Regions from separate parts of the Paraphotobacterium marinum genome, predicted to be linked through region 2. Evidence: riboswitches for the same ligand, from Rfam matches in the RefSeq annotation. Region 2 holds a riboswitch; the other holds the start of a gene.

Region 1 (3,418 bases), on a different replicon from region 2:
ACAACCGGGGTGCTGGGTGACGCTATTTCTTTTTCATTCATCATCTTTGCTTTGTAAGCCATATTTCCGGCCTGAATACTAAAATTAAACGCTTTTGCCATCATTATCGGATCTAAGGATTTAGCAACTGCAGTGTTCAACATGATACCATCAGCACCAAGTTCCATAGCCTGGCAAGCATGTGATGGTCTCCCAATGCCTGCATCAATAATGATAGTTACTTCAGAAAATTGCTCTCTAATCATTTTAAATTGATAAGCATTTAATAAACCTTTTCCTGTGCCTATTGGAGCAGCCAAAGGCATAATAACCTTACAACCAAGTTCAATTAATTTCGCACAAATTGAACTATCATCTGTACAATATGGCAAGACTTTAAAACCTAATTGAATCAGTTCTTCAGTTGCTTTTAATAGTTCAGGTATGTTGGGTTGAAGATTATAACTATTACAAATAACCTCTAATTTAACCAAATTAGTATTAAAAACCTCTCTAGCCATTTGAGCAGTTAAAATAGCCTCCTTTGCTGTATAGCAACCAGCTGTATTTGGAAGAACATCTACATTTAATTCCTTAATACATTCCCAAAAAAATTTCCATTTTTTATTTGATTTGATTCTCTTCTTAGTGACACCGTTACCAAATTGGTCTTTGACTCAATGATAGAATCTTTCATAATATCTAAATTTGGATACAAAGCTGTTCCTAAGATTAATCTATTTTCAAAAGATTTATCATAAATTTTAAGGTTATTATTTTGAATATCCATTTTATTATCCCCCTTGCATTGGGGATAATATTTCTACATTATCACCTTCTTCGATTGTCGTGCAATGATACTGGGATCTTGGTATAAAGTTTTGGTTTATTGCAACGGCAACACTTAAGCTACTCGAATAGCTATCCATAAATTGCTTTACACTCAATTGATGCTCAATTGTTTTTGTTTTTCCATTAATGATAATTTTCATATAATTTGCTTGTACCTGTTCTAATAATATCAAATAATTGGTCTCCCAAAAAAGGAGCCAATAAGTATCCATGACGATAAAGCCCATTGACATAAATTGTTTGATGTCGCCGTTGAATAGTGGGCATATGATGAGATAACGTTGGTCGACAATTTACTCTCGCTTCTAAAATCCTAGCTTCTGCAAAAGAGGGAGAAACACTATAAGCTGCTGATAACAATTCTAATGTTGATTGGACTGAAATATTCGAAAAATCTTCAGATATTATTGATGTTGCTCCAATAACAAATTTATGATCTTTTCTTGGAACGATATATATCTGATATCTTGGGTGCATAAGCCTAACGGGACGATTTAAACATACATCTTTACAATGTAAATGAATTGTTTCCCCACGAATACCATGAAGGTTTTCAATATTATTTTGTGCCGCTAATCCCCTGCAATCGACGATCCAATCAAAGTTAAAGTTTTGACCTGCACAATGAATATATTCATCGTTCTCAGAATAAGCTTCAACTTTTTCAAAAAGATTATAGAGATTATTTTTTAAAAAGGTCGTACTATGCTGAATGAAAGTATCACAACAAATGTGAGCTTCATTAGGTAAAAAAATTCCATTAGAAAATTCAGAGTTGAGTTGGGGTTCAATATTGGATAAATCAGTAGAATTTAGATACAAAAATTCATCTTTGGATAACTGAAGTTTTGAGTTGACCTCTCTATCAAAATCATCAAAGGAGGCTTGATCTTGTTTGAAAGAAACTAAAAGGCTTCCATTTCTATAGAAACCATCTTTCATATTGATTTGTGAGCAGATATCACTCCATCTCGAAAGAGAGTATTTCCCCCATTCATAAAATTTTGGGCTCTCATTTTCAACTTCTGCAATAGGAGAGATCATTCCGGCTGCAGTGCGACTAGCACTATCGAGAATAGACAAATCTTTTTTTTCAAATAAGGTCGTTTGATAACCGTTATTGATGGCATTTATTGCAACAACTCGGCCCATCAAACCCGCACCTATAATTCCAATTGATTTCATTTTAATCTCATTCATAAATAAGAAAAACCAAATCCATTGAGATAATTCAGTATTACGGAGGGTGGATTGATTTTTCCTACGTTGGTTTTAACCAATTCAGGTTCAAAGGGTAATTCTCAGCTACATTAGCACCCCTAAATCATATATCGACAATAACGATTAATTAAAAAATTGTCAAGTTGACAACATTGTTTATTGCAGATTTTTTATTCCATCACGAAGACTTAGAATTTTATTTGTTAAATTTGGTAAATTATTTCTGATTTCTTGAACCGCTTGATAACTTCGCATACCGGTTTGACAATAAAAGATAACTTTTTTAAATTCCTGAAAATGATATTGTTCATTTTTTAATTCATCTAAGGGAATATTGATACCACCAATATTAAACTTTTCAAACTCAGATGAATTACGCACATCAACTAGTAGAATGTTTTCCCGAGATAAATCAATTTCCTTTAACTCTTGATAGGAAATTAAAAATGCTTCCTCCTGCGATAAAAATTCTTTGATTTCAGTTTTTAATTCAATACGATCTGACTTATTCGCTCTTAAAATATTATCAGGATCAATTTCAATATTGTATTTTTGAAACTGCATTTCGAGTAAATCAATAAACAAAATCTTATTTTTAAGTGGTTTTCCAATATTTAATATTATTTTTATAGCTTCATTTACTTGCATTGTACCTAAAATACCTGGCAAAGCACCAATGACACCATTTTCAGCACAAGTATTACACTCACCTTCTGCGGGTATATTTGGAAATATATCCCTATAATTTACTGTTTCTTTGTAAGGAAAAGCGTTAAATACAGCAAGTTGCCCCTTAAAACCATCAATTGAAGCCGAAACCAATGTTTTGTCTGAATAAAAGCACGCATCATTGATTAAATATTTTGTTTCAAAGTTATCCGTTGCATCAATAACCAAATCATAATCTCTAACCAATTCGAGACCATTATTTTGATTAAATTTATTATGAATTGTTTTGATCGTAACATAGGGGTTATGAAGTTCCATTTTACTCTTGATCACATCAATTTTAAATTTACCAACATCATTAACGTTGAATAAGAATTGTCTCTGCAAGTTAGAGAAACTGACTCTATCATCATCGATTATTCCTATATTGCCCACACCTGCGGAGACTAAATATTGAATAACTGGACAACCTAAACCTCCAGCACCAACAACTAATATTTTTGCTCCCTTTAATTTTAACTGTCCCTTTTTTCCAATTTCATTCAGTGAAAAATGTCTTTGATAGAGTTGCTCTTCTTCTTTTGATAGTTTCATTAAAATTTTCAATTTTATAAGTTATATATATTCATACTAACTTAATTTCATTAAAAAAATAAATACAAATTTTAAAAAAAATACTTGATAATGATTATCATTT
Region 2 (3,418 bases):
TATTCTCTTTAATCATGTGCAAAGGCACGTGACCTGGTCCTTCTATCATAACTTGAACATCAAAACCCCAAGCAATCTTAGTTAATTCTCCTAATGTTTTTAATTCACTAAACTGAGCTTCATCATTTGCATCTGCAATCGAACCAGGCCTTAGTCCATCTCCAAGTGAAAGGGCTACATCGTATTGTGCACAGATTTGACAAATTTCCTCAAATTTTTCATAAAGAAAGTTTTCTTTATGATGTGATAAGCACCATTTTGCCATTATTGAACCACCTCGTGAGACAATCCCCGTAAGTCTCTTCGCTGTCATAGGTACATATCTTAACAATACTCCTGCATGAATTGTAAAATAGTCGACACCTTGTTCAGCCTGTTCAATCAAAGTATCTCTAAAGACCTCCCAATTTAAATCCTCTGCAATACCGTTAACCTTTTCAAGAGCTTGATATATTGGTACCGTCCCAATTGGAACCGGGCTATTACGAATAATCCATTCACGTGTTTCATGAATATTTCTTCCCGTTGATAAATCCATAACAGTATCAGCACCCCATTTTGTTGCCCATATAAGTTTTTCAACTTCTTCTTCTATTGATGAAGTTACAGAAGAATTACCAATATTTGCATTAACTTTTACCAAAAAGTTTCTTCCAATGATCATTGGTTCTGATTCTGGGTGATTTATGTTATTTGGTATTATCGCTCGTCCTGAAGCAACTTCTTGTCGTACAAACTCTGCAGTTATTTTTTCAGGGATATTTCCACCAAAACTATTTCCTGAATGTTTTATGTTTAATAGTTCATTCTTATATTTTTTTAGCCCTAGGTTTTCTCTTACAGCAATATATTCCATTTCAGGGGTCACAATCCCTCTTCTGGCATAGTGCATTTGAGTAACTACTTTATTTTTTTGACCTTTCTTTATTCTATGATTTGATTGAAACCTAATTTCCTTTAAAGTTATGTCTTCTTCTCTTTTTTTTGTATATTCTGAGTCTGTACCATCGATATAGTCAATATCATCTCTAGTTTCGATCCAGCTATCTCTGATTTTCTCTAATCCTGAATAAATATTAATTTCTTTTTTTAAATCAGAATAATAACCCGATGTATCATATACATAAACTGATTCATTAGGCTCATAAACTGGACTATTTTTCGTTCCACCAATTAGAGTATCTGATAATTTTATTTCACGCATACCTACGCGTATATTAGGATATATTTCACCTGATATATATTTTTTATTTGAATTAGGAAAACTAACATGTTTAAAATTTTGAATAAATGATTTTGCAAGGTCTTTTGATTTGTTTTGAGTCATAATTATAATCTCTTAGAATTAAATGCATAAAATATCTTATTTGAATGACTTAACTAGAGAGTTATATTTAATCTCCTGTTCCCTACGTAAATATTAATTTATTCAGGTTCAACGGATCCTACATTAGTAGTCTCAGCCTTAAGGCACTCCGACAAGATATATTTATATTAATTGACTCAATTTAAAATAACAATAATTTTTTTTTAGTTTTTGAAAAGTAAATGAAATCCTACCCAACAAGCAGATAAACTTAAAACCACATTCAATATAATATTCAAACAGAACTTAAAGAACATTCCTGATTGAAGTAATAAAATACTGTCCATTGAAAACGTAGAGAAAGTTGTTAAGCCTCCTAAAAAACCCAATCCGATAATTTGTCTGTAAGGATCTATGTTATCAAAAAACTCTCTCTGAAATAAAGCCCCTAAGATCCCCATCAATAATCCGCCTACAACATTAACGGTTAAAGTCCCATAAGGAAAATTTTTACCAAATAAAAATGCCATTAGCTCTGATATCAAGTATCTTGAACAACAGCCAACAGCTCCGCCCATAGCAACATACAATAAAGTTATAATTTGATTCATTTAGATATTTCCTCTGTTTATTTTTATAATCAGAAAATATTAATTTAGACTGAGTAATTTCCTAACTATAAAGCTAATTTTACATATTAAACTTTCTAGCAGGAGTCATTATCTCTATTTGAGCGGTTAAATTGGTGGAACTCCATCACCATATGAAATATATTACCCCTATCTTATCTATAAAGCAATACAATATTGGCAGGGGATGACGGATTCGAACCGCCGACATTCGGTTTTGGAGACCGACGTTCTACCGGACTGAACTAATCCCCTAAAGTAATGGCGGAGCGGACGGGACTCGAACCCGCGACCCCCGGCGTGACAGGCCGGTATTCTAACCAACTGAACTACCGCTCCGTAAAAAGGGAAGCTTGGCGATGACCTACTCTCACATGGGGAATCCCCACACTACCATTGGCGCAATTACGTTTCACTTCTGAGTTCGGCATGGGATCAGGTGGTGCCATAATGCTATGGTCGCCAAGCAAAATTTGTTTACAATTCGAAAAGCTGACTTTGCAATACACATCAAGATCTTTATATCTTTAAAATCCTGCAAAACCCCTTGGGTGTTGTATGGTTAAGTCTCACGGGCAATTAGTACAAGTTAGCTCAACGCCTCACAACGCTTACACACCTTGCCTATCTACGTCGTAGTCTCCAACAACCCTTTAGGATACTTATAGTATCAGGGATGACTCATCTCAGGGCTCGCTTCCCGCTTAGATGCTTTCAGCGGTTATCGATTCCGAACTTAGCTACCGGGCAATGCTACTGGCGTAACAACCCGAACACCAGAGGTTCGTCCACTCCGGTCCTCTCGTACTAGGAGCAGCCCCCTTCAATCATCCAACGCCCACGGCAGATAGGGACCGAACTGTCTCACGACGTTCTAAACCCAGCTCGCGTACCACTTTAAATGGCGAACAGCCATACCCTTGGGACCGACTTCAGCCCCAGGATGTGATGAGCCGACATCGAGGTGCCAAACACCGCCGTCGATATGAACTCTTGGGCGGTATCAGCCTGTTATCCCCGGAGTACCTTTTATCCGTTGAGCGATGGCCCTTCCATTCAGAACCACCGGATCACTATGACCTGCTTTCGCACCTGCTCGAACCGTCATTCTCGCAGTCAAGCGGGCTTATGCCATTGCACTAACCTCACGATGTCCGACCGTGATTAGCCCACCTTCGTACTCCTCCGTTACTCTTTGGGAGGAGACCGCCCCAGTCAAACTACCCACCAGGCACTGTCCTCACCCCAGATTATGGGGCTAAGTTAGAACATCAAACATACAAGGGTGGTATTTCAAGGTTGGCTCCACGATAACTGGCGTCACCGTTTCAAAGCCTCCCACCTATCCTACACATGTAGGCTCAATGTTCAGTGCCAAGCTGTAGTAAAGGTTCACGGGGTCTTTCCGTCTAGCCGCGGGTACACAGCATCTTCACTGCGATTTCAATTTCACTGAGTCTCGGGTGGAGACAGCGTGGCCATC

The links. A riboswitch is a leader RNA that binds a small molecule or an ion and turns the genes downstream of it on or off. The one in region 2 is predicted to bind thiamine pyrophosphate.
Region 1: linked by a shared signal. The riboswitch ahead of CF386_RS12585 (FAD-dependent oxidoreductase) and the one ahead of thiC (phosphomethylpyrimidine synthase ThiC) in region 2 are both predicted to bind thiamine pyrophosphate.

What each region holds. Positions count from the first base shown of each region.
Region 1 is NZ_CP022356.1:1,154,167-1,157,584, reverse strand. Features, by position in the region: gene CF386_RS12595 (thiazole synthase) at 1-578, opposite strand, end outside; gene CF386_RS13535 (beta/alpha barrel domain-containing protein) at 566-769, opposite strand; gene thiS (sulfur carrier protein ThiS) at 774-971, opposite strand; gene CF386_RS12585 (FAD-dependent oxidoreductase) at 955-2,016, opposite strand; TPP riboswitch at 2,073-2,162, opposite strand; gene CF386_RS12580 (HesA/MoeB/ThiF family protein) at 2,209-3,315, opposite strand.
Region 2 is NZ_CP022355.1:636,698-640,115, reverse strand. Features, by position in the region: gene thiC (phosphomethylpyrimidine synthase ThiC) at 1-1,327, opposite strand, end outside; TPP riboswitch at 1,390-1,488, opposite strand; gene crcB (fluoride efflux transporter CrcB) at 1,531-1,917, opposite strand; fluoride riboswitch at 2,010-2,076, opposite strand; tRNA gene CF386_RS03445 (tRNA-Trp) at 2,114-2,190, opposite strand; tRNA gene CF386_RS03440 (tRNA-Asp) at 2,198-2,274, opposite strand; rRNA gene rrf (5S ribosomal RNA) at 2,287-2,402, opposite strand; rRNA gene CF386_RS03430 (23S ribosomal RNA) at 2,494-3,418, opposite strand, start outside.